4 regions of the Neomoorella glycerini genome follow, and region 1 is predicted to be linked to each of the others. Evidence: riboswitches for the same ligand, from Rfam matches in the RefSeq annotation. Region 1 holds a riboswitch; each other region holds the start of a gene.
The links. A riboswitch is a leader RNA that binds a small molecule or an ion and turns the genes downstream of it on or off. The one in region 1 is predicted to bind cobalamin.
Positions count from the first base shown of each region.

Region 1 (7,646 bases):
TGACTGAACTCAACACTTCAAAGTTCCTGAGACTGTTTTACGACCCGGGCCGTGGACCAACTTAAATGGCCAATTTAGACCTGGAACGATAAGGAATGAGGCCCAGGAGCTCATCTTTATTTTTGGGGACTGGCGCCGTTGCCGGCAGCCAGCCTTTATTTTTCAGGTCTTCATAAACATCCAGCAGCCAGGGCCGGGCTAGATCAGCAGCTTCCAGGAGGGTCGTATTGCTAAAGATTTCGGCCGGCGTCCCGGCGCCGATTACCTGGCCGCGGGCCAGGACGTAGATATAGTCGGCCCAGGTATAGGCTATGTCTACATCATGGGTGGATAAAATAATCGTCTTTCCCTGGTGGCTGATATCTGCCAGCAAGGCCATGACCTCCCGGGTTGAGCGCGGGTCCAGGTAGGCCGTCGGCTCATCAAAGATGATGACCCTGGGTTCCATGGCCAGGACGCTGGCAATGGCCACCCGCTTTTTCTGGCCATAGCTTAAGAAATGAGTTGGCTTATCCTGGAGGCCGGCGATACCCGTTGCCGCCATGGCGGCTTCAACCCTTTGCCCTACCTCTTCCCTGCCCAGGCCCAGGTTTAATGGTCCAAAAGAAATTTCCTGGCGGACGCTGGCCGAAAAGAGCATGCTGTCGGGGTCTTGAAAGACGATGCCCACCTGCCGGCGTAAATCTGTTAAGGCTTTATGGCTGTAATTAATCCTGGCCCCGGCAAAGTAGATACACCCCTCCTGGGGCCTTAAGATGCCGTTAAAATGAAGGAAAAGGGTTGATTTGCCGGCGCCATTGGGACCCAGGACGGCAATTTTCTTGCCTTCAGGGATGCTCAAGGTAACATGCTGCAGGGCACGGGTACCGTCAGGGTAAGTAAAGGAAACCCTCTCTGCTTCTAAAAGGGCGGCCAAAAGGTCCACCTCCAGTCGGCATTGATTGGGGTCAAAAAGACACGAGGAGGAGCCGGCCTGAAGACGGCCGGTATTATGTAAGCAGCATTAAAATAACTAAAGCCAGGTCAAAGATGGTGGCCAGGTATAAAAAGGGCCAGGAGAAAGGATAAATAACCTCCAGCACGCGCAACTCTTCATCGTAGCCCCGTGCCGTCAGGGCGGTAAATAATTCCTGGGAGCGGCGGTAAGTCTTGATAAAAAGGTTGGCTGCCAGCTGGCCCAGGGAATGATAGGATGTGCGCAGGGAGGCATAGCCCAGGCGGGAAGCCTGGGCGGTATAAATGTCGTTTACGGTCGCCAGCAGGACAAAGATAAAGCGGTAGGTCAGGCTGATTAAATCCACCAGCAGGGCCGGGAGGCGCAGTTGCCTGAGGACGGTAAGGATATCTACCATGGGTGTTGTTAGGGAAAGAAAATAAAGACAGGCAGCGGCTCCCAGGGACTTGAGAAAAATTTTCCCGGCCAGGTACATGCCGGCTGGGGTGTAGCCCAAAGTCCAGTTCAGCAGGGTCACACCCTTAAGACCGGCCAGGGGCTGGTTGGAAATGGTGAGGGCGATCATGGCTACCCCAGCGACTAAAAAAGAAAAGGGCAGCAGGATAAGCTGCAGGTAAAAACGGGCCGGGATGCCGGCGACCCCAATGGCAGCCCCGGCCATCAGGGCGATGATAAGGGCTGGGATTAAAGGCTGGGGCGCCACCAGGGCGATCATGAGGGTTACCAGGGCAAAGGCTACTTTTTCCCCCGGGTGGATGTTCTTCAACCGGTTGCTATAGGCATACTGGTCAATGCTGAACATTTACTTTTGCTCCCGATGTTTCTTGCCTTTGCTGTAACCCAGGAAGTAGCAAACAATACCGCTGCCGATGGCGGCCTGGGTGGCAAAAAGGAAGGTCTCCACTTCTCCGCTGGGGGGCTCCCAGACGGGTTTAAACCAGGGTTCATAATCGGGACGGATCTGGGTAATGGCCTCTTCGGCCCGGTCGTCGGCACCGGCAAATTCCGCGCTGCGGTGCAGGAAAAAGGGTGCCGCCGCCAGGAGGATAACGATCAGGAGTAAGAAGAGATTTTTCTGGGCGCTACTCATTACTTGTGCACCTCCAGGTTGCGGCCTCCCACCGCCAGGGCCTTCTCATCTAAAATAGATAGCTCCTGCAATTCGTTTTTATTATAAGTGGCCAGCAAGTTAAAGACGATGACGGTTAAGATACCTTCGCTAATGGCCAGGGGTAACTGGGTAACGGCAAAGATACCCATGAATTTCAGCATAGACGCTAGCACCCCGCCGGGCTGGGCCGGGAAGGCCAGGGCCAGCTGCAGGGAAGTGGTGACATAGGTCATAAGGTCGCCCAGGGTGGCGGCCAGGAAGACGGCTACGGGCAGCGATCCACCCAGCCGCCTTACCAGGCGGTAAAGGCCGTAGGCCACAAAAGGCCCCACGACGGCCATGGAGAAGGTATTGGCACCCAGGGTGCTCAAGCCCCCGTGGGCGAGCAAAAGGGCCTGGAAGAGGAGGACGATACCCCCCAGGATGCTCATGGCTGCCGGACCAAAGAGGATGGCCCCCAGACCCACCCCGGTGGGATGGGAACAGCTGCCGGTTACTGAAGGGAGTTTCAGGGCCGACAGGACAAAAGTATAGGCGCCGGCCAGGCCCAGGAGCATTTTCAGGCCGGGATTGCTTTTTACAGTTTGCTGGATGGACCGCAGGCCCCAGAACCAGAAGGGCAGGACGACGACAAACCAGAAGGCGGCCCAGTTGAAGGGCAGGAAGCCCTCGGCGATATGCATGGCATAGGCCGGCCGGGCCAGGACGGCCATAGCCAGGAGAAGATACATGGTTAACCACGTTGTACGGCGGAACATCGTATGTACCCCCTTAGTTTTGAAAATCGGAATGGTCATCTTTTTTAAGAGGGGCGATCTTTTTCAGCAGGGCGACGGCTTCGGAAACTGTGTAGACAGGGTAACGATACTGAATGGAAGGCCGCTTGATTACTATTACCGGTATTTTTAGCGCCAGGGCGGCGGCAATTTTGGCCTCGGTACCGCCGGCCGGGCCGGCGTCCCGGGTGACGATAACACCGGCCTTACAGGCTTTAAACATGGCTTTATTCATTTCTTTAGAAAAAGGCCCCTGCATGGCGATAATATCGCGGGGCGTCAAGCCCAGGTCCTGGCATTTTTTAATTACCCGGTGTTCAGGTAATACCCTGACCACAATGCGTTTATCTTTAAGCAGGGGGTTTTTGACGAACACTTCCAGGTTATTAGTACCGGTAGTTAAAAAGATAGTCTCCCCCAACCTGGCGGCAGTCCGGGCGGCTTCTTCCCAGGTTGCCACCTGGTAGATGAGGCTGTCGTCCGGCAACCTTGTTTCTGCCCGTAAAAAGCGCAGGTAATATAGCTGTTGTTCTTGGCACCAGGCTTCCAGGGTCCGGGATAGGTGGTTGGGATAAGGAAGGGTGGCGTCAATGACTGCTTCCAGTTGCCTGCTACCCCCCAGGGTGGCTAAATTACCTTCCGTTAAGGGACCTGTTAATATTAACGTTGCACCATCCTGCCGGGCCAGTTGTTCGCCATAAGCACTGTCGGTCCAGGTAACAATTTGATAGCCTGCCTGCCGGAGGCTGCGGATTAACTGCCTTCCCTCACCGGTACTACCTACCACTAAAATCAAAACGCGCCGTCCTCCCTGTTGAAACTAAAAATCCCCGGCTGCTTTGCCGGGGAAACCGGTGGTGCCGCTAAACAGGCATGCCTAAATACACCACCTCCCCGGGTTGAGCCCCTGGTGGCATCAGGACAGGCTGGCCTATTGGCAGAGCATCATCGGTTGCTACAAGTTCCCGCTTCCAGGCGGCGTTTTGCGCAACCTCTCCCCTACCGGCGGCTGGATTTAAGCCCGGTCTGCTCGAGACCGTGCACCCATTCTGTATGCAATTTAAATAAACGATGCTGCTGCTGCTAACCTTCTTCGTTCTTCAGGTCAGTTGCCGCGACGCCGCGAAGAGGTTGCGGCATTGGGAACAACATAAAACCCCCTGCTCCTACAGAAGCAGAGGGTTTGCTTGCCATACTCTGGCCAACCACCCCCTATCCGGCGTAGGGGTAAAGGTTTCCAGGCAACCGGTATCCTGACTCGGGATCACGGCTCCGGCACCGCCTTCCCAGGTATTACCCAGTGGCTTTATGGCGCCTTGCTCCCCCTCACAGTGGCGGGACCGTGTCAGACTTGCACTGACTTCCCTGATTTGCCTGGAACATATTCATTTCAAAACTATTTTATCATAACTTGGATATGATGTCCAGGGGTTTTAACGTAAATCTGGCAGGAAGCTAAGCCAGCCCGGCCCTTCGCAAAACGCGCAAGACCGCTTTATTGGCTTTCTCCCGTACCTCACCGGCATCTATGGTCTTCAGTTCACCTTTCTCCATGACGATTTTGCCGTCAACCATGGTCAGGGTAACGTCTGAGCCTCTGGCCTGGTAGACCAGTTGGGTGTAGACGTCGACGCCGTCCGCCGGCTGGGTATGGAGGCCCTCCAGGGAAACCAGGGCCAGGTCGGCCTTCTTCCCTACTTCCAGGCTGCCGATGTCCTTTTCCATGCCCATGGCCCGGGCCCCGCCCAGGGTGGCCATTTCAAAGACCAGGGGTGCCGGCATGGTGGTGGGACCATGGAGGGGCTTCTGGATCAGCGCCGCCAGCCGCATTTCCATAAAGGCGTCCAGGTTGTTATTGCAGGGCGCGCCGTCGGCGGCCAGGGAAACCACCGTTCCCCGGTTCAGGAGATCCGGTACCGGGCAGATACCGGAAGCCATCTTTAAGTTAGAGGAAGGGCAGTGAACTACTTTAGTACCGGTACGGGCCAGGATATCCTTCTCCTCTTCGCTGAGCCAGATACAGTGGACCAGGATGAGGTCGGGGCCGGTGAGACCGATATCGTCCAGGTAGAGGACGTTGCGCCGGCCGTGGAGTTTTTCCACCAGGGCGCATTCACCCCGGTTTTCCGAAGCATGGGTATGGATTTTAACGCCGTAATGGCGGGCGAGATCCCGGACTTCCAATAATAATTCCTCGGTGCAGGAAACCACAAAGCGGGGCTCAAAGGCGTACTGGATGCGGCCGTTGTCGTAGCCGTGCCACTTTTCCAGCAGGTCTACGCTTTCCTTTAGCGAGGCCGCAGTTATTTCTTTAAGGCTGGCCGGGACGTCCTCGCCAAAATCCATCATCACTTTGCCGGTAATGGCCCGGATGCCGCTTTGAGAGATGGCTTCCATGGCCGCATCGGTATGATGGACGGTTTCCATGTCGACGATGGTGGTGGTGCCGCTAAGGAAGAGTTCACCGATGCCCAGCAGGGCTGAGTAGTAAAGGGATTCGGGATCGTGGGCTCCTTCCAGGGGCCAGATACGCAGGCGCAGCCAGTCCAGGAGTTCCAGGTCGTCGGCGCGGCCGCGGAAGAGGGCCTGGCAGAGGTGGATATGGGGCTGGATGAGGCCGGGGATGACCAGCTGGCCCGTAGCCTCGATGATCCGGTCGGCGGTGGCCGGCGTCCGGCCGATGGCGGCGATGCGGTCGTCTTCAATATAGATATTCCCCTGGAATACTTCCCTCCTGGGGTTCATGGTGACCAGGATGCCGTTCTTGATTAAAATACTCATTGCTCCTCTCCTTCTTTTGCCCGCAGGGCGGCCAGGATTTTTTCCGGTGTAACCGGTAACTCCGTAAGGCGAACTCCCACGGCGTTATAAATGGCATTGATAATGGCCGGTACGGTGGGGAGGGTGGCGGGTTCGCCCACTCCTTTAGCGCCATAGGGGCCGGTGGGTTCATAAGTTTCCACAATCAGGGGTTGAACCTCGGGCATATCCAGGGTAGTAGGTATCAGGTAGGTAGAAAAGGAATTATTAACGATCCGGCCCTGCTGCAGGTGGACCTTTTCCAGCAAGGCCATACCGAGGCCCTGGGCGATACCGCCTTCAATCTGCCCCTCTACCCCGAGACGATTTACTGCCCGGCCCACGTCGTGGGCAGCGAAGAGCTTTAAAACCCGCACCTCCCCTGTTTCCGTATCCACTTCCACTTCCGCAATCTGGGTGCCGAAGGCGTAGGGCCAGTAGGGAGCTCCCTGGCCGGTCTCCCGGTCAACGGCCGTGGTATGGGTGACGAAGGTCCCCTGCCCTACCAGGCGGTAGCCGGCCAGGCGGGCCCGGGTGGCAGCTTCGGGATAGGTTATTTGTTTCTGGGGATAACCCCTGACGTAAATTATTCCCTCCCTGGCGGCCAGGCCGGCAATGGTATTAACCCCTAAGAGGGTCCGGGTGTACTCAAAAAGGACTTCCCGGGCCTGGCGGCAGGCGGTTTTAACGGCATTGCCGGAAGCATAGGTCTGGCGGGTGGCCGCCGTCGTGCCAGCATCGGGGGTAGTATCGGTGTCAGCGGTGATTACTGTTACCCATTCATAGGGCACCCCCAGCTCCTCGGCAGCAATCTGGGCCAGGACGGTGCTGGAACCCTGGCCGCAATCTACTGCGCCGGTGCGGACGGTGGCCGTGCCGTCATCGTGGATTTCTACCGTAGCCGTTGAGACATCGGGAAAACCATTACCGTAGCCGGTACCGTAGAAAAAGCAGGCCATACCAATACCGCGTTTTTTACTCATCTTGCTTCCCTCCCGGTATTAACTCTTGCGGCGACCAGCCTGCGGCCCGGGCCGCCTGGAGCATGGTTGCCGTCAGGCCGACGCTGCTTTCCAGGACCTGGCCCGTGGCAGTTACATCCCCCTGGCGGAAGGCATTGAGCCAGCGGATTGTAAAAGGATGGATCCCCAGGCGGCTGGCCAGTTCATCCATCTGGCTTTCGTAAGCCAGGGGCGGCTGGGTGGCACCAAACCCGCGCATGGCGCCGGTAAAGGGATTATTGGTATAGACCGCGTAAGCATCAATCTTGACGTTGGGGATGACATAAGGACCGGTGGCATGGATGGCCGCTTTGCGCAAAACGTTAGGGGCCCAGGAAGAATAGGCGCCGCTGTCGCCGATGATTTCCGCCTCCAGCGCCGTTAACTTTCCATCCCTGGTGGCACCGGTCTTATAGCGCATGATCATGGGGTGGCGCTTGCTGTGGGCCAGGAAGGATTCTTCCCGGGTAAGGACCATTTTCGCCGGGCGACGGGTATGCACGGCCAGGAGGGCTACCAGGGTCTGCAGGGTCATATCTTCCCGGCCGCCGAAAGCGCCGCCTACCGCCGGGGCCACGATGCGGATGCGGTCCTGGTTCCAACCCAGCACCCGGGCTACTTCCGTCCGGTCCCAGTGGACATACTGGGTGGCCACGTAAATTACCAGGTGACCGCGTTCATCCACCCGGGCCACGGCGGCCTCCGGCTGGAGGAAGGCATGGTCCAGGAGCTGGGTGCGGTAGGTATTTTCCACAATCACGTCGGCCGCGGCGAATCCCGCTGCGATATTCCCTTTACGGATGGGTAGGTGGTAAATAATATTGTCCCGGTCGGGGTGGACCCGGGGCGCCCCATGTTTCATGGCTTCTACGGGATCGTATAGGGCCGGTAATTCTTCGTAGATCACCTTTACTTTAGCTGCCCCGGCCCTGGCGGCAGCCGGGGTGGTAGCTCCTACCAGGGCGACGACGTCATTCACCGAGCGTACCTCATCCCGGGCCAGG
Region 1 is NZ_CP046244.1:2,990,021-2,997,666, forward strand. Features, by position in the region: gene MGLY_RS14945 (hypothetical protein) at 1-7, shown strand, start outside; gene MGLY_RS14950 (energy-coupling factor ABC transporter ATP-binding protein) at 62-916, opposite strand; gene cbiQ (cobalt ECF transporter T component CbiQ) at 990-1,757, opposite strand; gene MGLY_RS14960 (energy-coupling factor ABC transporter substrate-binding protein) at 1,758-2,045, opposite strand; gene MGLY_RS14965 (energy-coupling factor ABC transporter permease) at 2,045-2,824, opposite strand; gene cobK (precorrin-6A reductase) at 2,838-3,629, opposite strand; cobalamin riboswitch at 4,069-4,261, opposite strand; gene MGLY_RS14975 (5'-deoxyadenosine deaminase) at 4,298-5,623, opposite strand; gene MGLY_RS18615 (xanthine dehydrogenase family protein molybdopterin-binding subunit) at 5,620-6,624, opposite strand; gene MGLY_RS18620 (xanthine dehydrogenase family protein molybdopterin-binding subunit) at 6,617-7,646, opposite strand, start outside.

Region 2 (7,646 bases), 270 kb from region 1:
AGTTGCGCTGGTGCCGGCACCGAGGACTATAGCGGGTAAAAGTAAGTGCTGCCAGGTGCCGAAACCGCTGGTAGGGAGTAGATGCAGTCGTTCGGCCGTCAAGCCAATCAATAAAATAGCGAGCCAGAAACCTGGCATAGAAGTTAGCGTAAGGGCGCCCGCCCTTCCCAGATGGTCCATGAAGGTGTCGCTCTTAATCGCCATCAAGACACCCAGCGGGATGCCAAACAAAACGGCAAAAGTAACTGCGGCAAGGGCAAGCAAAGCAGTAGCCGGCAGCCGGCTCAAAAGCTCGCCAGCCACCGGCCTTCCGGTCATATATGAAGTTCCCAGATCTCCCTGCAAAGCCCTGCCTACCCAATTCATATACTGTACCGGCAAGGGTTTATCCAGGCCCATTTGCTGCCGCATGGCCTGGATCTCCTCCTGGGTAGGTTCAGTCATCCCGCCCAGCCGCAGGACTTCTGCCGCCGGGTCCCCGGGGGCGATTACCCCCAGCAGAAAAGCAATAAGTGTTATTCCTAGAAGGGTTGGGATACCGGCCCCCAGGCGTCGCAAAATATACATCACCTTGATGCCAGCTCCATTTCCGGCAAGGTAGTGCCGTAAATAGCGGCTTCATAGCCGCGCAAGCGCTTATTGTAAGCGATCAGGTTAACATCATAGAAAAGGGGTATAATCGGTAGTTCCCTGGCTGTTATTTCCTGGATACGATTATAAATCTCTTTACGTCGTTTAATATCCAGTTCCTGTTCAGCCTTTGCTATCAAATTGTCAACCTCGGGATTGTTATATCCCAAGCTATAGTTTACGTTGGAAGCCCCTTTGCTCGTCGCAAACCAGCGGAAAAGGGTATCAGGTTCACCATTGGGGAGCCCTTGAATACGTAAGGCAATATGATAATCTCCCTTTTTCATAGCTTCGTTAAAGGCTGCCCCATCCAGCACCCGGATTTCGGCATCCAGGCCAAGCTGTTTTAAGTAAGATTGGACTAGCTCTGCCTGGGCTTTATAAGGATACCGGTCCAGGGCATAGGTGGGAATTATCACTACTACTTTCTCTTTCTTATTCCCCAGGGTTTCCCGGGCGAGCCGCTTCGCTTCTTCCGGGTTGTACTCGGGTTTAAGGTCCGAATGGAAAGGAGAAGCGTTGCTGAGCATGCTGCCTGCCGGCGTGCCGTAACCATAATATAACTCTTTTACAATAAAGTCCCGGTCAACCAGCAGGCTTAAAGCCTTGCGCATACGGACATCGTTAAAAGGCGGCTTGGTGCCGTTGGTCATTATATAATGGGTAATAGTTGAAGGGGCGGAAGACACGGCAAAACGGTTGTCCTTGAGCAAATCCCTGGCCTGGGCAGGCTGGATGGCTCCCAGATCCATTACCCCCATAATTTCTTCCGCTCTAAGCGCCGCCAGCCGCGTTTCGGGTTCCGGTATCACTCTCACCCGGATGCGTTTTGTCTTGGCCGCCTTGCCCCAGTAATTCTCATATGCTTCCAGCAAAGCATACTGGTCTTTTTTATGTTCTACCAGTTTAAACGGACCTGTACCCATCGGCAGGCTATTAAAGTCGCCGTTATCATTAAAATTACGTGGGCTGAAAATGGCACTATAAAAGTTAACCATCCTGAAAGGCAAAGTGGGCTGGGGTTTTTCGAAAGTGAGGCGCACGGTGTAAGTATCAATTTTAACAACCTGCTTCAACCCCGGATAAGCTTCTTTGATGTTAAATGAATAAAAGGGCGATGTCCGCGGGCTGATCTTCTGGTAACGATTAAAATTAGCAATAACGGCATCGGCATCAAAAGCAACGCCATCATGGAACTTTACGCCCTGGCGGAGCTTAAACGTCCATTCCCGGCCATCGCGGGACATCTCCCAGGCCTCGGCCAGGCACGGCGCCGGTTGCCCGTGATTATCCAAGGTAATAAGTGGCTCCCAAACATGAAGAATAGAGCTAGTATAATAAGGGTCTTTAGCTCCGGGCGCAAGGTCACGTGGAGCGGCCAGAACAACTTCTGCAGTAACTTCTTTGCTTTCCCGTGTACAACCAGAGATAAACAAGGGAAGGCTTATAATTAAAAAAAGAATCATCAATACAACTAAACTACTGCTTTTAGCAGGTCTATAAAAAATTGATTTAGACCACTTATGCATAAATAGCAATCCTCCTTTTTAAGGTTCTTTAAAGCAACATAAAATCCATGTTTTCCTGCCGGCAAAAATGCAAAATAAAAACTCACCTCCCTATCCGCGCAGGTTGGTCAGGCAAAGGGCAACAGGCAGGTTTCCTGGCTCAGGTTCATTGGCACCCCACGTCTTCCCAGGCTATAAAAGCCCAGTGACCCATGGGTGGGGCTCCTCACCTTTACAGTGGCGGGACCGCGCCGGATTCGCACCGGCTTCCCTTTTAACTTTTACCCCTCGAGGTAAAAGCACCCGTTCCTCAGCTGATATACATAAATTTAATAAATTTAATATTAAGTTTAGCATGATTGATGACGTTTGTCTACGGTCAGGGTTTTGATAGTACGTGTCAAGATGTAGTAGGCAAAAAGAGACCTCACATAAAAATCCCATATATATCCAACACCTTTTCCGGCTCCGGAGTATTGTGCAGTAATTCTCTGCGCCTGTCAAGGTTAAAGCCTGCGGCCGCCTACGGCGACCTTGACAGGCTTCGCGAATTACTGCCTGCTCTAATTAAGCCGGAAAAGGGGTTAGAATATAGCTCCACTAATTCTTGTTAGTTGCCTCAAGGTATATTTAACCCAATCTGTTCCCGCCTCAGGGCCAACAAGGGCTGGTACTCTCTTCCTTAACCATGCTTCTACGTCTTCTTTAACTATCTTCTTTTCTTTTATTACTTTAACGGGATTCTTTTCTACTTGTGGCATCTTCTTTTCTAGCCATGCGGCTAATTCTCCATTGGCTTTGAGCATAAGTAATGCTACCATGGCCGTTGCTCCTGCTTCGCTCCAGCTCATTCCCCTCTTTTTCATGCGAATGGCTATTTTTTTGTCTACTGTTGTTTCGGCTACGCCCATCCCGTATAACTTTAGCCCTTCCAGTTGTCGTGGTAACCGCAAGCGGTAATCTAACAGGTTATCGCGATATCTTTGACAGTAGTCATATACTTTTTGGCGTTGTTGCTTGTTTTTGCGGTTCGGTGCTTCTTCTATGAGTGCTTCCATGGTGTCCAAAAAGACCTGCTCTTGACCTTTGGCTAAAATCTCCATTAATCCTCGCGCTGTTTCGTTCCCATAAGCCTGCCTTATATCCCGGTGGAGGTGGTAGCGGTCCAATTGTACAATGGCTCCTGGTAACTGTTCTTTGGCTGTCTTCTGGATCCAGCTGGCTCCGTCGCCATTGACCACATATATTGTTTTTTCGTCTATCTCGTAGTACCTGGCTATTTCCGTGGTGAGGGCTTCCCAAAATTGTTCTCCATCTTCATAGATGCCCATTACTACCCGCGGGTTCTTGAGATGCCGGGCATTCCCTTTTTCTATCCACCCTTCGTATACTATTCCTACTTTTACTTCTATCCGCTCTTGCTTGCTCCTTTGCAGGGGAATCATTATGCCATCGGCTTCGATAAATAGTGCCGGTACTTTTTTCTTTTTGCCTTGGGGCTCTTCCCCGCTCACGAATAGCTTGTTGCGCAGGGCTTCTTGCAGTCCTTTTTGTTCCAGTCCATTTCGTTTTACTTCGCTATGGATGGTCATATGGCTTAATTGGCCCATCCCTGCTTCGGCCATTATTTCCGCTGCCTGCCTGAAGGGTAACCGGGTTGCCAGCGATACGGCTAATTTGAGCAGTCTTCCTGTCAGGCGCTTTCCTTGGCGTAAGTTCAGGGCTTCGTCTAACAGAAACCTTCCCTCGCCTCTTTTCTTTTTGCGCGTCGCTTTGACATATAGTCGGCGCTTAAAGGTTATATCCCCGTACAGGCAGGTGATTGTGCGGTAGCGGAAGCCAGCTATCCTATATCTCTTGGGTTTTGCTGGCATAAGGGCATCATCCAGGGCTTCCAGTACGGCTACCAATAATCGCCTGGCTATTTGCAGGATAACTTCTTCTAGAGTGTTGAAATTCTCGATACCATCTAATAAACTAAAGATGGTAGCGGTACTGGTATTACCGTTTACCATAAAGAGACCTCACTCCTTTTACGGTGTTTTTCTTCTTGTGAGGTCTCTTTTCTCTTTTTTGCTCCTTTTTCCTCCTGCCTACTGTAATTTTACACTAACGTTTTGATACAGTGCTGACGCATGAAAATATATAAAGACAAAGTTCAGGGACCAAAATCAGGCGAACGAACAGTGAGAACTCAAAAAGGGGAGGTAGGTACCCTCTATAAACGATAAAAAAGCTCCGAACAGGAAAAAAGAGGGGTAAAATTGAGTACAGCAAAGCAAGCCATCTTTATGTAAGCGGCTATAAGCTACTTGAAGGTAAAGAATTAAGTTGTCGCTGACGCAGAGATTAAAGTTTCAAAAGGCCAAGCGTATTCTGGGCGGCTTAGTGCAGAGAGCCAACAATTGGTCGCGATCAATCCAGGGGTTGCTCCAAGTCTCCCGGAGGAACTTAAGGGTTCCCCTGAAGCCCAATTGTCGAACTTTCTCCACCAGGGCTTCCGTATGTAGTGTCAAGATATTTAACAGATGTCCCAGGTGCATAAGCAAATGCCAGTTTTTCATTGCCGTCCAGTTCAGAGAGAAAGCATGTTCATACTGATAACCTTGATGTTTTTCTACCAGGATATTTTCTTCAATGTTCCAGCGGTGGCGGGCCCCATGATTGCAGCGGGCGATGATATTCTTTTTGGTGAAAGGTCGCGAGGATACCCAGGCCCAATGGGCTTCCTTTTTTTCGCCTTTCTCTTCCCACGTCTCTGTACATCCCGCTACATGAATTTTGAACCGCCGCCAGGCTCCGGAAGCCTCCTGGAACTCATAGTCGATATCGTTGGCCCACCAGAAGTTTTGCTCTCTGTTCCCCCAATGATACTTGAGTTTCTGGTCCTTTTCCAGTTTTCTAAGGCCTCCCGCCTCTTCCCAGACACTTTTCAGGCGGTCCTGGGGTAGGATAAACATAAAGTCCAGATGTAATTGGCGGCACAGGGCCATCATGGGTCCATTGGCGTACAGGCCATCGGCTACTACCATGATACGTAGCTTGGGAAAGGCTTTGCGCAGGCGTGTCAGCAGCCTTTTGCCGGCTTTTAGTTCGCAATCCTGCTTGGTGAAGGCCTCTTTTTCCCCTATAGGGTTCTCGCAGAACTCGGTGAGCAGGGGGATGGTTACCCCCTGGGGACCGACCAGAACTGCTTCTACCGTATAGGCAATATATGATACCTCTTCCCCATGTTGCCGGTGGAGGGCTTCTTCAGCAAAAGGTAAACTGCGCGTTAGTGTAAAATTACAGTAGGCAGGAGGAAAAAGGAGCAAAAAAGAGAAAAGAGACCTCACAAGAAGAAAAACACCGTAAAAGGAGTGAGGTCTCTTTATGGTAAACGGTAATACCAGTACCGCTACCATCTTTAGTTTATTAGATGGTATCGAGAATTTCAACACTCTAGAAGAAGTTATCCTGCAAATAGCCAGGCGATTATTGGTAGCCGTACTGGAAGCCCTGGATGATGCCCTTATGCCAGCAAAACCCAAGAGATATAGGATAGCTGGCTTCCGCTACCGCACAATCACCTGCCTGTACGGGGATATAACCTTTAAGCGCCGACTATATGTCAAAGCGACGCGCAAAAAGAAAAGAGGCGAGGGAAGGTTTCTGTTAGACGAAGCCCTGAACTTACGCCAAGGAAAGCGCCTGACAGGAAGACTGCTCAAATTAGCCGTATCGCTGGCAACCCGGTTACCCTTCAGGCAGGCAGCGGAAATAATGGCCGAAGCAGGGATGGGCCAATTAAGCCATATGACCATCCATAGCGAAGTAAAACGAAATGGACTGGAACAAAAAGGACTGCAAGAAGCCCTGCGCAACAAGCTATTCGTGAGCGGGGAAGAGCCCCAAGGCAAAAAGAAAAAAGTACCGGCACTATTTATCGAAGCCGATGGCATAATGATTCCCCTGCAAAGGAGCAAGCAAGAGCGGATAGAAGTAAAAGTAGGAATAGTATACGAAGGGTGGATAGAAAAAGGGAATGCCCGGCATCTCAAGAACCCGCGGGTAGTAATGGGCATCTATGAAGATGGAGAACAATTTTGGGAAGCCCTCACCACGGAAATAGCCAGGTACTACGAGATAGACGAAAAAACAATATATGTGGTCAATGGCGACGGAGCCAGCTGGATCCAGAAGACAGCCAAAGAACAGTTACCAGGAGCCATTGTACAATTGGACCGCTACCACCTCCACCGGGATATAAGGCAGGCTTATGGGAACGAAACAGCGCGAGGATTAATGGAGATTTTAGCCAAAGGTCAAGAGCAGGTCTTTTTGGACACCATGGAAGCACTCATAGAAGAAGCACCGAACCGCAAAAACAAGCAACAACGCCAAAAAGTATATGACTACTGTCAAAGATATCGCGATAACCTGTTAGATTACCGCTTGCGGTTACCACGACAACTGGAAGGGCTAAAGTTATACGGGATGGGCGTAGCCGAAACAACAGTAGACAAAAAAATAGCCATTCGCATGAAAAAGAGGGGAATGAGCTGGAGCGAAGCAGGAGCAACGGCCATGGTAGCATTACTTATGCTCAAAGCCAATGGAGAATTAGCCGCATGGCTAGAAAAGAAGATGCCACAAGTAGAAAAGAATCCCGTTAAAGTAATAAAAGAAAAGAAGATAGTTAAAGAAGACGTAGAAGCATGGTTAAGGAAGAGAGTACCAGCCCTTGTTGGCCCTGAGGCGGGAACAGATTGGGTTAAATATACCTTGAGGCAACTAACAAGAATTAGTGGAGCTATATTCTAACCCCTTTTCCGGCTTAATTAGAGCAGGCAGTAATTCGCGAAGCCTGTCAAGGTCGCCGTAGGCGGCCGCAGGCTTTAACCTTGACAGGCGCAGAGAATTACTGCACAATACTCCGGAGCCGGAAAAGGTGTTGGATATATATGGGATTTTTATGTGAGGTCTCTTTTTGCCTACTACATCTTGACACGTACAAACTGCGCACCAACTTCTGGGTCCCATCAACGGCTATGATATAATGCTTTTCTACCAGTAAGGCCTGCAGCCGGCGGTTGCGCAGCAGTCGTTTGATAGTTTGTATCAGCACTTCTTCTAACTGCTCCGGATTGATCTTTGCCAGCAGACGATTAACGGTGTCCATATGAGGGATAGTGTCAATCTCCGGAAAAACCTCCCGCAATAGCTCCCAAAAGACGGGCCGGGTCAGTTCCCGGTTGGCTTCCCTCCTGGAGTTATAGGCGAAGACGAAGAGAAATAGCCCAAAGGTCAACAGGACAGTCAGTTTATGCTTAATACTCTGGGGACGGCGGGGGTCGGGTATGCGCGCGAATTTCTCGAGCAATACTGGTAGATACGCCCGCCATACTGGTAGCTGCGCTGCTAAAGCCCCTTGCCGGTCGTCTTTCTCTTCTTGGCTGGTGGCATAGGCGCTTTTACAAGTGGGCAGGGTAGACGGGTGGATGGACCCGGGATGCCGTAAGGCCATGC
Region 2 is NZ_CP046244.1:3,259,734-3,267,379, forward strand. Features, by position in the region: gene nikB (nickel ABC transporter permease) at 1-567, opposite strand, end outside; gene MGLY_RS16280 (ABC transporter substrate-binding protein) at 567-1,925, opposite strand; cobalamin riboswitch at 2,267-2,460, opposite strand; gene MGLY_RS16285 (ISLre2 family transposase) at 2,723-4,153, opposite strand; gene MGLY_RS16290 (hypothetical protein) at 4,496-5,452, opposite strand; gene MGLY_RS16295 (ISLre2 family transposase) at 5,511-6,941, shown strand; gene MGLY_RS16300 (transposase family protein) at 7,039-7,644, opposite strand.
Region 2: it holds a riboswitch for cobalamin, as region 1 does, so the genes downstream of both, MGLY_RS16280 (ABC transporter substrate-binding protein) here and cobK (precorrin-6A reductase) in region 1, are expected to answer to the same signal.

Region 3 (7,646 bases), 160 kb from region 1:
GGGATGATGGCCAGGGGTTCGTCCCCTACCGCCAGGGGTACATTCAAACTGGCAGCAGCCGCAGCAAAGGAAGTGATCCCGGGAACGGTAACAATCTTTAAATCCGGGTTGAGTTTTTGTAAGCGTTGCATTAAGTAACTATAGGTGCTGTAAAGGGAAGCATCCCCCAGAGTCAGGAAGGCGATATCCTGGCCTGCGGTAAGGTTTGCCAAAAGTTCTGCTGCCGCTGCATCCCAGCAACGTTCCAGGTAAGCCTGGTCATGGGTCATAGGCATGAAAAGATTTAGTATTTTCTGCTCAGGCCGAAGAAAGGGCCGGACCACCTGCAGGGCCAGGCTTTCCTCGCCCCGCTGGGAAACCGGTACCGCCAGGACTGGTACCTGTTCTAAAATGGCTTTAGCCTTCAGGGTTAACAGGTCCGGGTCCCCTGGTCCAACCCCCAGGCCATAGAAGGTTCCACTCACCAAAAGCCTCCACCCCTTATCCCACCATGCCATCATTTGATGGTATTCATTAATCAACCGCAATTATTAGCCCGGTATACTACTGTCCCTAAGGACAATCTTTCACCAGCTGCACTATATATACCGGATTAAGGGCGCGCCAGATGTGGTAACGGCCGGCCGGTTCCAGGCGGGCCAGGTTGGTTGCCAGGGCCTCTACCTGGTAACCCTGATGATAGCCGAAGGCCAGGGCCGTACTCAAGGTTTCGACGGTGATGGCATTGAGGACGATAATGCCTCCCGGCCGCAAAGCTTCATGGCAGGCCCTTAAAATCTCGTCTAAGTGCCCACCGCTACCCCCGATGAAAACCCGGTCCGGCGGCGGCAACCCCTCCAGGGCTGCCGGGGCCCTGCCGGCCACCACCTGGACATTATCCAGGCCAAAACGCTTTACATTCTCCCTGATCAGGGTACAGGCCTCCGGGTTTACCTCCACGGCCAGGACCTGTCCCGGAGCCACCAGCCTGGCCGCTTCAACGGCCAGGGTCCCGGTTCCAGAGCCAACATCATAAACGATCATACCCGGACCCAAACGGGCTTTGGCCAGGGTAAGGATGCGGACTTCCTCTTTCGTCAGGGGGACCTGGCTGCGGCTAAAGTAATGGTCAGGTATCCCCGGCGTGCTGTAGGGCCAGTTAATCCGGTTCATAACCGGCTATCACCACCCCGGGCCTGGTTAAGGGCTGCCGGGCCAGTTCGGCTGCCGTCAGCCAGATTGTTTGCTCCTGATCGCTACCCAGGTCGGTACCCACCCACAACTTTATCCTGGCGAGGCCGTGGTCGGCCAGGTATTTACCTATAGCTGCCGGTGTGTTAGCCCCGCCGGTCAACATGGCCAGCCTCGCTTTCCCGGCAGCCAGCCGGGGCAGGTATGGTTCCAGGATCTCCAGGGAGCGTCCATGGCAGCTCAGGAAAGTGGCATCTTCCCAGCCCTGCATCAGGCGAGCAAAGGCCAGCTGGACGGAACTGATACCGGGGATAACGTTAATTTTTTCTCCGGGAAACTGGCGCTTGAGCCACGAGAGGAGGCTGTAAAAGCCGGGGTCCCCTGATACCAGTATAGCCGCCGGGCGGCCGCGTATTTGTAACAGAAAGGAACGTAATCCTTCCAGGTCGCCAGTGATCACCCTTTTCTCGCACTCCAAATCTTGAAAAAGGCTCAAAGCCCGGGGGCCACCGATAAGTACTTCGGCCGCAGCCGCAGCCCGGCGGGCCGCCGGCGTCAGGTATTCCTGGTTGCCGGGTCCAACCCCGATGACGGTCAGCCACCGGCCTTCAGCTCCCATGACCCCACGCCTCCAGTATTTGCCGGGCCATCCCATCCCAGCCTATAATTTCTCCCTGCAGGTTTAGCATAACCGTGCCCACTGTGAGTTCTCCACGGACAAGGGCCTCCGACCGCTGGCTGGCCCGGGCCGCCAGGGAGTCCCAGAACTCCCTCCCCAGGCCATGGTTGCGGATAATTTCCTGGGCAGCCTCAACTGTAGTTACCTCTAAAAGCTGCTGGACTACTTCCCGGGATGCCCCCCGCGCCGCGGCCCAGGCGGCCAGAATTTCCTGGCGGGCATCGGCCAGGCGACTGTGGGTATAAAAGATACCTCCTGCCACCTTGATGAGCTTGCCGCCATGCCCCCACAGGAGCACCTGCTTCACCCCGCGCTCGGCGCAGGCCTCCAGCATGTAGCCAATAAAGTTGCTGGTTAAAACAATGGCCGTAGCCGGTAGATGATAGCGTTCCTCGGCCTGGCGTTGCCCCAGGCGGCCGGGGGTCAGGATGAGGGTTTCCCAGCCGGCAGCCAGGGCGACATCAATCTGGGGTACCAGGGAGGTACGGTAGGCCTCTTCGGACATGGGTTCGACAATGCCGGTAGTGCCCAGGATAGAAAGACCGCCCTCAATCCCCAGGCGGGGGTTGAGGGTCCGCCGGGCCAGTTCTTCGCCACCGGGGATGCTGATCTCCAGTTCCAGGCCCTGGCCGGGCGGGGTTACATCGGCTACTGCCGCGGTAATCATTTGCCTGGGAACAGGGTTAATGGCCGGTTCCCCTGGAGGTATGGCCAGGCCGGGGCGGGTTACTGTCCCGACGCCGGCCCCGCCGCGTAAAGTCAATCCCCCGCCAGTTTTCCGGGCGCGGACATGGATGGCAGCCCCGTGGGTAACGTCAGGGTCATCACCGGCGTCTTTAAACACCACGGCTTCGGCCCAGTCCGGGCCATGATGGACAGTAACCGGTAGAGTGACCTTTTCTCCCCGGGGCAGGGTAAGGGTAACCTCCCGCACCAGCTGCTTCTGCCATAAAGCCAGGGCCGCCGCCCTGGCTGCTGCTGCCGCGCAGGTACCTGTGGTATAGCCCCGCCGTAATTCCTTCTGCAACGATTTTTCCTCCAGGCAGCGTTTATCTCTTTAGTTTCCTGTGGATTTCCGGGGAAATTCCTCCCCGGCAGCAGCGTCCCTTTTATTATCCTTTAAAACCAGGGGCAGCCCCGCCACCACCAGGTAGACCCGGTCGGCCCGGCTGGCTATCTCCTGGTTGGCCAGGCCCAGGAGGTCCCGGAAAACCCGGCCCAGGGGATAGGGAGGAATGAGTCCCATTCCCACTTCTTCAGTAACAATAATTACCCGCGCCGGTACCTGCCAGGCTACGACCGCCAGTTCCCTGACTTTAACCATGATGGCTTCTATAGCCGCTATATTTTTTTCCCAGCTATCTTCTGCTTCAATTGTTTCCTGGCTCAAAAGGTTGCTAATCCACATGCCCAGACTATCAAGGATGATGGTACCGGCACGCTGGCCTTCCCTGGCTACGGCTTCCGTTACGGCCAGGGGAACTTCTACCGTCTGCCAGCCGGCCGGCCTCCGGCGCCGGTGCATGTCCACCCGGGCAGCCATTTCTGCATCGCCCACGGTAGCCGTGGCCAGGTAGACTACCTTTGCGCCCCCGGCAGCAGCCAGCTCTTCGGCCAGGCGGCTTTTGCCACTCCTGGCACCCCCGGTTACCATGATTAACGAGCCGTATCCCAAGGTATGGCCTCCTAAATCCTAAAATAAAAACTCCAGCCCCCCACGAAGTAGCTGGAGTTACATAACCTAACTTGCGGCCCCTTAACGCGAGGGTGAAATGAACAGGCAGGTTTCCTGGCTCCGGCTCCTTGCCTGGCTTCGCCTTCCCGGTATAATACCAGTGGCCTTGAAGCAGGCTCCCCGGTTACAGTGGCGCGACCGCTCAGGATTTACACCTGATTCCCTTTTAACCTGTCAGGCACCTGTTCCCTATTAAGTTAATTATAGTATAAATCGTCCCCTCCTATCAGTCAAGCCCTGGGCAACGATAGACCCTGGAGCTTATTGGTGAGCAAAACCAGCTCTTTATTCTTTTCCCAGATGGCCCGGGCGTAGCGCCGGTTGCGGAGCTGGATCTGTTCCTTTTCCTGGCGCAGGCGATTTACCAGTTCCCACTTTTCGGCTTCGCTTTTTTCCACCAGGCGCATCAGGACACGCCGGCTGACCCTTAATTGTTCCACCTTGCTTTCCAGCTCTTGAATGCGCCGGTAAAGGGCACCTGCATCATTGCCAGCCAACGGCCCCACCCCCCTCATTATTAGTTTGCTAAAATATATGCCCGGAAGTCAAACCTTAGTCGCTTGAGCTTTAATCTTTTCGGCCCGCCTCTGTAATTGCTCCAGTTCGATTGTGCCCACCTGGCAGGCTCCCAGGTCGGCATGGCTGCTATCAACTATGCCGTGGAAATCCGACCCGCCGGTTACTACCAGGTTATACCGTGATGCCAGTTCCAGGTAACGCCCGGTGGCAGCGGCATCGTGGTGGGGATAGTAAGCTTCAATACCCTGCAAGCCGCTGCCCACCAGGGCAGGAATAAGACCATCGGCCCGGCTTATGCCCGGGTGGGCCAAAACCGGAACCCCTCTAGCCTTTAATATTACCTCCACAGCCCGGGCAGGTGAGACTTTGGCCCGCGGGACATAAGCAGGCCGGCCCCGCTCCAGCAAAGTTCGGAAGGCAAACTCCACCGATGGTACATAACCCTTGCGAACTAGAACGGCCGCAATATGGGGACGGCCCATGGCCTCGCCCCGCACTTCCTGCTCTACCTCACCCATGCTAATATCATAACCCAGCTCTTTAAGCCGGCCTACCATCCTGGCCGTACGCCGGTAACGCGCCTGGCGCATTGTTTCCAGGAAAGCCAGCAAACTTTCCTTTTGCCAGTCGATATAATAACCCAGGATATGGATCTCCCCTTCTTCCCATTCGGTGCTCAGTTCGACCCCGGCAATTACCTTAACGCCATAACTGTTTCCGGCAGCCAGTGCCTCTGCCAGGCCGGCTACCGTATCATGGTCGGTAACACCCAGGGCCGTTAACCCTTTTGTCTTCGCCAGGCTGATTAGTTCAGTGGGTGACAGCCGGCCGTCGGAGGCCGTAGTATGGGTATGTAAATCAGCTGCCATCTTTACCCGGCTCCAATCTTTTGCTAGTTATTGTAACACAAAAGCCTGCCCTCCTTACCGGTAAGCAGGCTTTTTTAGCGTTGTTTGATGGTTAACTTATGCCGGCCCATAGTGTTGCAACCGCTGGATAGCGGTTGCCCGGCCGGTACCGGGATCAATATCTATCAGGACAGCTTCCAACTGAATAATTCCACCAGCTACTTCAAAACGCACCGGCAACTGGGTAAGAAATTTTTTAACGATAAGCTCTGTCTTCACCCCCAGGACAGAATCCCTGGGGCCGGTCATGCCTACATCGGTAATATAGGCCGTCCCCTGGGGCAGGACCCGGGCATCAGCCGTCTGGATATGGGTATGGGTCCCGATGACGGCACTTACCAGGCCGTCCAGGTACCAGCCCAGGGCAACCTTTTCCGAAGTTGCTTCAGCATGGAAGTCTACTAAAATGATGCGGGTTAGCGCACCGATTTCTTCAGCCAGGCGGCGTCCCAGGCGAAAAGGACACTCCAGGGGTGCTAGAAACACCCGCCCCGATAAATTAATAATTCCTACCTGCAGGTTTTCCTTAGCCTTTACCAGGGTATAGCCCCGGCCGGGGGTACCGGCAGGATAATTGGCCGGCCGGACAATGCGCTCATCCTCCTCCAGGAGGGTCATAGCTTCACGCTTATCCCAGACATGGTTGCCCATGGTTAAGATATCAATGCCACCGGCAAAAAGTTCACCAGCAATATCTGGGGTAATACCATTGCCGCCGGCAGCATTTTCGCCGTTTGCCACCACCAGATCCGGCCGGTGTTCCTGGAGCAAAGGTGGCAGGAGTTCCCGGACGGCTTTACGGCCCGGCCGCCCTACCACATCGCCGATCATTAAAACCCGCAAAAATAAAGCTCCCCTCAATTTGCCTTAAATATTATTATTGCCCCGCGTCTATTTATTAAACACCATGACCCGGCCTTCTTCCCGGAAGGCAATTAGCTGGCGCTCCGGGACGGTACCCCGGACACTTTCCAGCATACGGTCAATTAACTCTTCCTGGATCATAAGCTCTTCTTCCATGATATTATCATTGTTCTCCGCTACCAGGCTGGCGCCAAATTCCTCCCGGACCAGAGCGATAATGAGGTCAATTTCATCCCGGGAGAGGGTAATTACATCCCGTTGTACCTCCAGGGCCATTAACTGGTCATAGGGTGTATATTTCAGATTGATAACCTTCGGTTCCCGGTCTTCCAGGTAGTTATATACTTCCAGGGACTTGCGGAATTTCTTTTCGAACTGCTGGATGGCCTCCCCGGCCAGAGGTTGGGCCATCATAAAGGTAAAGCGTAAAACCTGGTCTTTGGGTTCATAGTTAATGGTACCTACTTCTGGATAACGTACCAGGATGGAAATAAGAAGACCAATACTGTCAGATACTTCGCCGCCATGTTTGTACTTCAGGCTCAAGGTAAACACCTGCCCCGTACTTTATGTATAAGATGTTACCACCAAATAAGACACTACTTCTGCACCCAAAAGCAAATTCCTGCTTGCCTTGTCCGCCTTTAATGATGAAAATTTAATGGCAGGGATGGAAAAACTTTTACCCTCCCTGCCATAAAATTATTTGGCATAATCAACAGCGCGGGTTTCGCGGATGACCACCACTTTAATCTGGCCCGGGTATTCCATCTCCTTTTCAATCTTTTTGACGATCTCTCTGGCCAGGTGGACGGCCATGGCGTCATCGATCTTGTCGGGCTTAACTAAAATCCGGATCTCCCGGCCGGCCTGGATGGCATAGGATTTTTCTACGCCGGCAAAGGAATCGGCAATCTCTTCCAGTTTCTCGAGGCGTTTAATATAGGCCTCCAGGGTTTCCCGCCGGGCTCCCGGCCGGGCTGCCGAAATGGCATCGGCGGCCTGGACCAGGCCGGCTTCAATGCTGCGCGGTTCCACATCGCCATGGTGGGCTTCAATGGCATGAATTACCTCCGGGGATTCCCGGTATTTTTTAGCCAGTTCAACCCCCAGGGTGACATGGGGTCCCTCAACTTCAAAATCAACGGCTTTACCAATGTCATGGAGCAACCCGGCCCGCTTGGCCAGCTGGACATCGGCCCCCAGTTCGGCAGCCATGGCCCCCGCCAGGAAAGCTACTTCCAGGGAGTGTTTAAGGACATTCTGGCCGTAGCTGGTGCGGTATTTAAGTTTACCCAGCAGGCGCACCAGCTCTGGATGCAGGCCATGAATGCCGGCTTCGAAGGTAGCTCGCTCCCCTTCTTCCCGGATCTTTTGCTCCAGTTCCCGCCGGGACTTTTCTACCATTTCTTCAATCCGGGCCGGGTGGATGCGCCCATCGATAATTAATTTTTCCAGGGCAATCCGGGCCACCTCCCGGCGAATAGGGTCGAAGCTGGAGAGAATAACGGCTTCCGGTGTGTCATCAATGATGAGATCGACACCCGTCAGGGTTTCCAGGGCGCGAATGTTACGGCCCTCGCGGCCGATAATGCGCCCCTTCATCTCATCGCTGGGTAGATTCACCACCGATACCGTGGCCTCGGCTACATAATCAGCAACACAGTGCTGGATAGCATGGGTAATAATTTCCCGGGCCTTTTTATCTGCTTCTTCTTTGGCTTCCGTTTCAATTTGTTTAATCATCATGGCTGCTTCATGCCTTACTTCT
Region 3 is NZ_CP046244.1:2,833,701-2,841,346, reverse strand. Features, by position in the region: gene cobI (precorrin-2 C(20)-methyltransferase) at 1-464, opposite strand, end outside; gene cbiT (precorrin-6Y C5,15-methyltransferase (decarboxylating) subunit CbiT) at 553-1,152, opposite strand; gene cbiE (precorrin-6y C5,15-methyltransferase (decarboxylating) subunit CbiE) at 1,139-1,789, opposite strand; gene cbiD (cobalt-precorrin-5B (C(1))-methyltransferase CbiD) at 1,779-2,876, opposite strand; gene cobU (bifunctional adenosylcobinamide kinase/adenosylcobinamide-phosphate guanylyltransferase) at 2,907-3,524, opposite strand; cobalamin riboswitch at 3,612-3,785, opposite strand; gene MGLY_RS14195 (translation initiation factor 2) at 3,815-4,081, opposite strand; gene MGLY_RS14190 (PHP domain-containing protein) at 4,130-4,972, opposite strand; gene MGLY_RS14185 (TIGR00282 family metallophosphoesterase) at 5,069-5,854, opposite strand; gene MGLY_RS14180 (hypothetical protein) at 5,903-6,430, opposite strand; gene rny (ribonuclease Y) at 6,578-7,646, opposite strand, start outside.
Region 3: it holds a riboswitch for cobalamin, as region 1 does, so the genes downstream of both, cobU (bifunctional adenosylcobinamide kinase/adenosylcobinamide-phosphate guanylyltransferase) here and cobK (precorrin-6A reductase) in region 1, are expected to answer to the same signal.

Region 4 (7,646 bases), 420 kb from region 1:
AGCGGCTCGCATGCCTACATTGGCTGCCACGCCACCCTGAAAGAGAACTACCGGCCGGATTTCTTTCCCCCTGGCAACATTGGCCAGGTAGTTGCGGGCCAGGGCCAGGCACAGCCCGGCTATTAAATCTTCTTTGCTGTAACCCATTTGTTGCTTGCTGATAAGGTCCGATTCCGCAAAAACGCCACACCGCCCGGCTATACGGACTGGGTTCCTGGAACGCAGAGCCAGCTCACCGAACTTTTCAATGGGGACATTGAGGCGGGTGGCCTGGTGGTCCAGAAAAGAGCCGGTGCCCGCAGCACAGACACTATTCATATTGAAGCCACAGGACACACCGTCTTTCAGAAAAATAATTTTAGAATCCTGCCCGCCGATATCTATTACTGTCCGTACCTCAGGGTTTATCTCCCTGGCTGCTACGGCATGGGCGGTAATTTCATTCTTGACGGTATCGGCCCCGATCATCACTGCAGCCAGGTGGCGGCCCGACCCGGTGGTCCCGGCAGCTAACACTTCCAGGTCTGGCAATTTCTCCTGCAGGTGCTGAAAACCGCCCTGCAGGGCTTCTACGGGGCTGCCATGGGTACGCAGGTAGGTTTCAAAGATCACCCTTTTGTCCATATCTAAGACCGCTATCTTGGCGCTCACGCTGCCGACATCAACGCCTATAAAGCACTCCACCTTTTTCACCTCCAGGCAGGTAAAGCCAACTTTTCCCGGCGTTCGGCCAGCACTTCCAGAAATGCTTCCAGGCGAGTTTCCCAACCTACAGTATCCGTCTTCTCGTTAATAACCAGCGATAGGAAAGGTAAATCTAGCTTTTCGCTTAAGGGTACGAGGATATTCTGGGCCACGATTTCGGGCATGCAGGTGAAGGGTAAAAGCTGGATTACCCCGTCGTATCCTTCTCTGGCTGCCAGTACAACCTCGCCGACGCTTTCTTGCCCATGACCGCCAACACAAACATTAAGATAAGGCGCAGCCGCGGCAATGACTGCTTCATAAATATTCACTTCCCTGCGTCGGCGCAGTACATTGAGATCGAACCACTGGGTGGCGGAAAGATCGCGTACCACCTCCACCCGTAGTTCCGGTCGCGAGGCCAGAAACCGCTCTATTTCCTGGTTGACAAAACTCTCCAGGACGGTATAAATTTCGCCGATAATTTTAACCCGTAGCGGCCGGATTGCTATCTCGGGGATGGCGGCGAGTTCTTCCTGGAAGGTCTTAAATATTCGTGCCGTCTCCCTTACACTGGCAGTCTTTTTGATGCGCTTGACAAAATCACGCCATACTTTATCTGCTGCGCCGCGCCGGCTTTCATAAGCGCGCTTCCGTCTTAGCAGTTTTTCTGCCTGGTCCAGAGCGGCCATTTTATGATAGCCGAGGTATAACCCCCTGGCAATAAGCCAGAGAGGGGCATTATTAGTTGCTTCCCGTAAAGCCTGCCGGAAGGACGGCCAGCGTTCCCGCCAAGGTAAAGGCGAATCGATAATAATGAGACGAAAATCCAGGTCCACTCGCTTTAATAAAAGCTCCTGCAGCTGGGCGTACCAGCCGAACCGGCACCTGCCTTTTCCCCCTACCATGACAATGGTGTTTGCCCCCTGTTCCAGGACTTCCCAGATCTGCCCCAGGGTGGTAACCAGGGGATAACAGATAAATTCGGGGGCCAATTCCTTACCCAGTTCTACCGTGCGTTTCGTTACGGGGGGCGTTGGTACCATCTCTACTTTACATTCGTTCAGTACCGTCTCCAAAGCGATATCCAGCAGCCCCATGCCCGGTGCCCCTATTTTTAACTTTTCACTACGTGCCGCCGGTATGCAGAAACTATCTTTATCTTTTGAGGGGTTATTCTTAAGGTTCGTGCTGGTATCTATGAAGGCTTCCAAGCGGGTTACCAGCCCAGCTTCACCTGTATGCTCGTCCACCGTAAGCAAAAGAAAAGGTATAACCAGCTTTGCGGCTTCTTCTTCCAGGAAAGATTCGATTACCGATGCCGGGCCGCACTCGAAGGCCTCAACTAAAACGAGTTTATTGATTATACCCTTGCGCAATAAACTAAAGCCGGCTCCCAGGATGCGGGCTTCATAGGCCCACATCCTGGTGCCTTCGTAAAGGGTAGCCACCTCTTGCCGGCAATCTTCCCCGGGGACCATTTCCGCCGTGATGACCTGGCCGTATTCCCGCAGCCGGTCGACCACATGATGGCCTGCCAGGTCATATAAGACATAGGGGTGGCCCAGAACACCAATAACCTGCTGCCCATCATATTGCGCCCCCGGGTCAAAACGTTGCCGGCGCGGTTTATCAATACCATAAAGCCGATGGTAGACTTCAGGAAGGGTCAACCCCTCTAACGCCAGCTTCTCGCTGGCAGCCTGCTCCGCTAAACCGGCCCGGATGGCCGCCTCGCCAAGTTCCCGGCCGGCACCCAGACGGGAAGCTACGGCCAGCAGGTTGTGCCGCCAGGTGCCGGGCTTTTCCCGTTCGTTCCATTCCGGAGCCAGGACCTGCTCTTCCTGCAACCCCAGGCCGTTCCGGATCATGGCTGCCGCCCCGATAATCTTCGGGCAGCAATAATTATCCTTTTCCACGCTGGACAAAACTGGTATGAACAGGTAGTCTACCCCCGCGTCAACCAGTCTTTTAGCATGGGCAAAGTAAAGTTTTACGGAAACGCAGGGTTCATCTGTTGGGCAGCAGTTCATAGCCTCTACGGTTAAGGCGTCCGACAGTGGCGAAACAACAACTTCAGCTCCTAAAGTGCTTAGAAACCCCTTCATAAAGGGGAAAAGATAATAATAGGCGAGGCCTCGTGGTATGCCTACTCGATATGACAAAATCCGTCACCTCTTGCTATGCCCAATTATACCTCCTGTTGCAGGTTTTGTTAAGTTAATTTTTTCCTGCTGCTCCAAGGGTTTAGCGTGTTTCATCCCAGGGTGGTAAAGAAGGCCACAGGAATTCCTTCCTGTGGCCCGCATCTCTTTTGGCGACTTAGCATCTTCAAGCCCTGACTTCCACTTTAGCAGAAAAGGGCTGTAATTTTTGCGCGATATTGTTTAAAGTTGCCCCGGGATAAGGCCGGAGCGCCTGGAAATCTGCATCCAGCAATGTTCCGGCAGGCTGGTACTGCTGTAGTACATAACGCCGTGCTCCCCGCAGCAGCCGGCCTATGGCCAGGAGATCTTCCTCCAGTAACAGGCCGGGAACTACCGTGGTACGAAATTCGTAAGCGATCCTACTATTTTTAATGAGGGCAATGCTTTCCCTGACAGACTCCAGATCAACCTTAGTACCGGCTAAAAGGTTATACTTCCCCGGCGGCGCTTTCACGTCCATGGCCACGTAGTCCAGGAGGCCATCAGTCAGTAGTCTGGCCAGAATTCCCGGGTGCGTGCCGTTGGTATCCAGTTTGACTTTAAAACCGCAGGATTTCAGGGAGCGGATAAATTCCTCCAGGCCTGGCGCCAGGGTTGGCTCTCCTCCGGTTATACAAACGGCCTGCACCCAGGAGCGGCGCCGACTCAACAGGTTTAAAACCTCCTCAGGGCTGATTTCCGGCAAAGTAAAAGGACGTAGCACCAGGTCGGCATTGTGGCACCAGGGGCAGCGGAAATTGCACCCGCCATAAAAGACGGTGGTGCAGACCTCGCCGGGGAAGTCCACCAGGCTCGTTAACTGGATGCCTCTAATGGTTATGGGTACCGCCCCCTTAAAACATCAGGTGACAGGACGGAAGCTCCGCCGCTCCCGGAACTCTTCCTGCTTGCCTTTATTCCAGTTCTTTACCGGCCGGTAATAGCCGACGATCCGGCTCCAGACCTCCGTCTCCCGGCCGCATTCCGGGCATGTCCACTGCTCGCCGGAAAGATACCCGTGCTCGGGGCAGATGCTGAAGGTAGGCGTAATGGTTAAATACGGCAGGCGGAAATTATGCATCACCGTCTGCAGAAAACGCCGGCAGGTGGCGGTATCAGTCACCCTTTCCCCCAGGTAGGCATGAAAGACCGTGCCACCGGTGTATTTCAGCTGCAACTCGTCCTGGTGCTCCAGGGCGGTAAAAACGTCGTCGGTGTAGCCGACCGGCAGGTGGGTGGAATTGGTGTAATACGGTTCGTTGGCACCGGAAGTGATAATATCAGGATAAAGGCGCCTGTCCAGCCGGGCCAGACGGTAAGAAGTGCCTTCCGCCGGCGTGGCTTCCAGGTTGAAGAGCTGGCCGGTTTCCACCTGGTAGGTGGCCAGGACAGAACGCATGAAGTCCAGGATTTCCAAAGCCAGGCCCCTTCCCTCGCGGGTGTCTATGCCTTTCCCCCAAAAGTTTAAGAGGGCCTCGTGCATGCCGACAATGCCGATGGTATTGAAATGGTTCTCCCAGTACCTGCCGAAGCGTTCTTTAACCCGCCGCAGGTAGAACCGGGAGTAAGGATAAAGCCCCTGCTCCGTCAGCTTCTCCAGGATGTTGCGCTTGAGGAGCAGGCTTTCCTTTGCCAGGTCCATCTTCGCCTTTAAGCTGCTGAAGAACTCTTCTTTAGTTGCGGAAAGGTAACCCAGGCGCGGCAAATTTATGGTCACCACGCCGCACGACCCCGTAAGAGGGTTGGCGCCGAAAAGTCCGCCGCCGCGTTTCTTGAGTTCCCGGTGATCCAGTCGCAGATGACAGCACATGCTGCGGACATCCTCGGGCTTTAAATCGGAGTTGATAAAGTTGGCGAAGTAGGGGATGCCGTATTTGGCCGTCATGGCCATGATCTTGTTTGCCACCGGGCTTTCCCAGGGAAAATCAGGCGTGATGTTGTACGTGGGTATGGGGAAGGTAAAAATGCGGCCCCGGGCATCCCCCGCCATCATCACCTCGCAAAAGGCCATATTCAGCCAGTCCATCTCTTGCTGAAAGTCGCCGTAGCATTCCTCGCGCCGCTCGCCACCGATAATGACCGGCTCGCCGGCTAAAACCTGCGGCACGACCACATCCATGGTCAGGTTGACAAAGGGTGTCTGGAAGCCCACCCTGGTGGGCACATTGAGGTTAAAGATAAACTCCTGCAGGGCCTGCTTGACTTCCCGGTAGTCCAGGCCGTCGTAACGGATAAAGGGAGCGAGGTAGGTGTCGAAACTGGAAAAGGCCTGGGCCCCGGCGGCTTCCCCCTGCAAGGTATAAAAGAAATTGGCTATCTGCCCCAGGGCCGTCCGGAAATGCCGGGGCGGCGCGCTTTCCACCTTTTGCCCCACGCCGGCAAAGCCGCTTTCCAGCAGATCGGCCAGGTCCCAGCCACAGCAATAGGGCGCCAGCAACCCCAGGTCGTGGATATGGAGATCGCCCCTTTCATGGGCCTCGCGGATGGCCGGCGGGTAGACCTTTTCCAGCCAGTACCGGGAACTGACGGCAGCAATGATATGGTTGTTGAGGCCCTGGAGGGAATAATTCATGTTGCTGTTCTCATTAATCCGCCAGTCCTGGCCGTCAAGGTAGCCCTGGACCATTTCCTGCACGTTAACCAGGAGGTGGCGGAAATCCCGCCATTCCGCATGTTGTTGCCGGTAAAGGATATAGGCCTTGGCCGTCCGGGCATGGCCGTTCTCAATTAATACTTTTTCTACCAGGTCCTGCACGTCTTCGACGGTAGGCAGCCTGTCGACAAATTTTTCCGCTAGAAGGGCCGTCACCTGGTTGGCCAGCCGGCTAGCCAGGCGGCGGTCCTGGCCCCCGACAGCCAGGGCCGCTTTGTAAATAGCATTGATAATCCTTTCCTCGTCAAAGTCCACTACCCGGCCGTCGCGCTTGATGATCTTCCTGGGTATCATGATAAAATTTTAATCTCCTTTCGCCTGCCTGAATTAAAAACCCCAACCACGCCTGCGTAGCTGGGGTAAATTTCTCCCTTTACCTCACCTTCACCATGGCCGTGGTTTAACGGTGCAATCCCACGGGCAGGTCTCCTGGCTCGGGTTCAACGCTCCCTGCTGCCTTCCCGGGTTTAGACCCCAGTGGCTCCTTTAGCAGGTACTCCCCCTCACAGTGGCGGCACCGCGCCGGACTTGCACCGGCTTCCCTGGCACCCGCGAGAATCGTTTTCTGGTAATGTTCGACAAAGAAGAGGCAAATTCCTGCCGTTATAACTATCTCCCCTGGTCAATAATGGTTTTTATTCACCAGGAGCTATTTTTTCCTGTTGGAATTACTTTATTTCCCGGCTTCTATGGGGGCATGTATTACAAAGGGAGGGATCGTCAAAGGAGATCTGGCAGTAAGTCCCTTCCTCCTTCCAGCATGGCTTGGCGCACCCTATGCGTTCAGTCTTACGGGAGCAGGCCGGGCAGTCCTCATATAACCAGCAAGGATAAAAAGCCAGGTAGTGTTTGATGGAGTTTAAATTAAAGCCTTTATCGATGAGCTTTTGAATGAAGCGCAGCCGTTTCAAGTCATTATTTGAGTAAAGGCGCCGCCCGTTCTTGCGTGCGGGCTGGATGAGTTTATGTCTTTCCCAGACCCGCAGGGTGCCCGGCTGTATGCCCAGTAAATCGGCGACCACGCTGATGGTATATAACATTTGTTCCGGCATGGGAAGCCGCCTCGCTTAACAATCAGGTTATAATTATTTACAGTTTTATTTTACGTTAACTTATCATCCCAGATCAAGTATCGCTTTTCTCCTTTTGAGAACATATTTTTGCTATATCTAAATAACTTTGCTGTAATATTTTTTATAAGTTTATTGACATGATTATGTTCAAGAAATATGATATAAGTAAGATCAATAGTAAGCGGGGCGAAGAAGGCCGGTGTATCCCATCGGTATGGTTATCCAGGTCTTAGATATTTCTCCCCACCGCCTGCGTCGCTGGGAACGAAAGGGACTGGTCGTTCCCACGAGAAAAAACGGCCGGCGCTGCTATTCGGAACTGGATTTACAGCGGTTAATGTTTATTAAGCGCCTCCTTGATGGCAAGCACTGCCGGCTTGCAAACCTCCCCCATTATCTCGCCTTTTACCCCTGCTGGCAGGACGGTAAATGTATAAGCACCCCTCTAAAAGAGCCACATGAAGGGGCGCGTCCTTGCTGGCAAAAGAAAAACTGGTATTGCCCGGGACAGGTCCCATAACATCAAGACTGGCTACCAGTTCCACCGGAAAGTATAGTCAGGGTTACAAGGCAAGGAAATATCCGTTTTTTAACTTCTAGCACCATTCATTAAATTTTATACAGGAGTGTTGTTTATGTCCATTTTGCTGGCTGCAGAAGTGCCTGGCCCTGCAAAAATCTCCCGGGCCATGGGCGGGGCCAGCCTGCAGGCCTGCCTGGCCTGCGGCGTGTGCACCGGCGGCTGCCCTGCCGGCAACATCGGCGCACCGGTAGACCCCCGTAAAATGGTGCGCCTGCTCCTGCTGGGGATGGAAGACCGGCTCCTGGCGTCAGATATGATCTGGCTGTGCACCATGTGCGGCCGCTGTACAGTCTACTGCCCGGTGGGTGTGAATATGGGTGACCTGGTCCGGGCCGTGCGGTCGAAACTGGCGGCAGAAGGCCGCGTCCCCGTAAACCTGCAGAAAGTGGTAGACCTGGCTCTAGAGTCCGGCAATAATATGGGGATCAGCCAGGAGGATTACCTCGACACCCTGGACTGGATGCAGG
Region 4 is NZ_CP046244.1:3,408,761-3,416,406, forward strand. Features, by position in the region: gene MGLY_RS16975 (acyl-CoA dehydratase activase) at 1-684, opposite strand, end outside; gene MGLY_RS16980 (acyl-CoA dehydratase activase-related protein) at 690-2,849, opposite strand; gene MGLY_RS16985 (anaerobic ribonucleoside-triphosphate reductase activating protein) at 3,016-3,711, opposite strand; gene MGLY_RS16990 (ribonucleoside triphosphate reductase) at 3,733-5,817, opposite strand; cobalamin riboswitch at 5,926-6,091, opposite strand; gene MGLY_RS16995 (MerR family transcriptional regulator) at 6,192-6,575, opposite strand; gene MGLY_RS18945 (MerR family transcriptional regulator) at 6,811-7,116, shown strand; gene MGLY_RS17005 ((Fe-S)-binding protein) at 7,232-7,646, shown strand, end outside.
Region 4: it holds a riboswitch for cobalamin, as region 1 does, so the genes downstream of both, MGLY_RS16990 (ribonucleoside triphosphate reductase) here and cobK (precorrin-6A reductase) in region 1, are expected to answer to the same signal.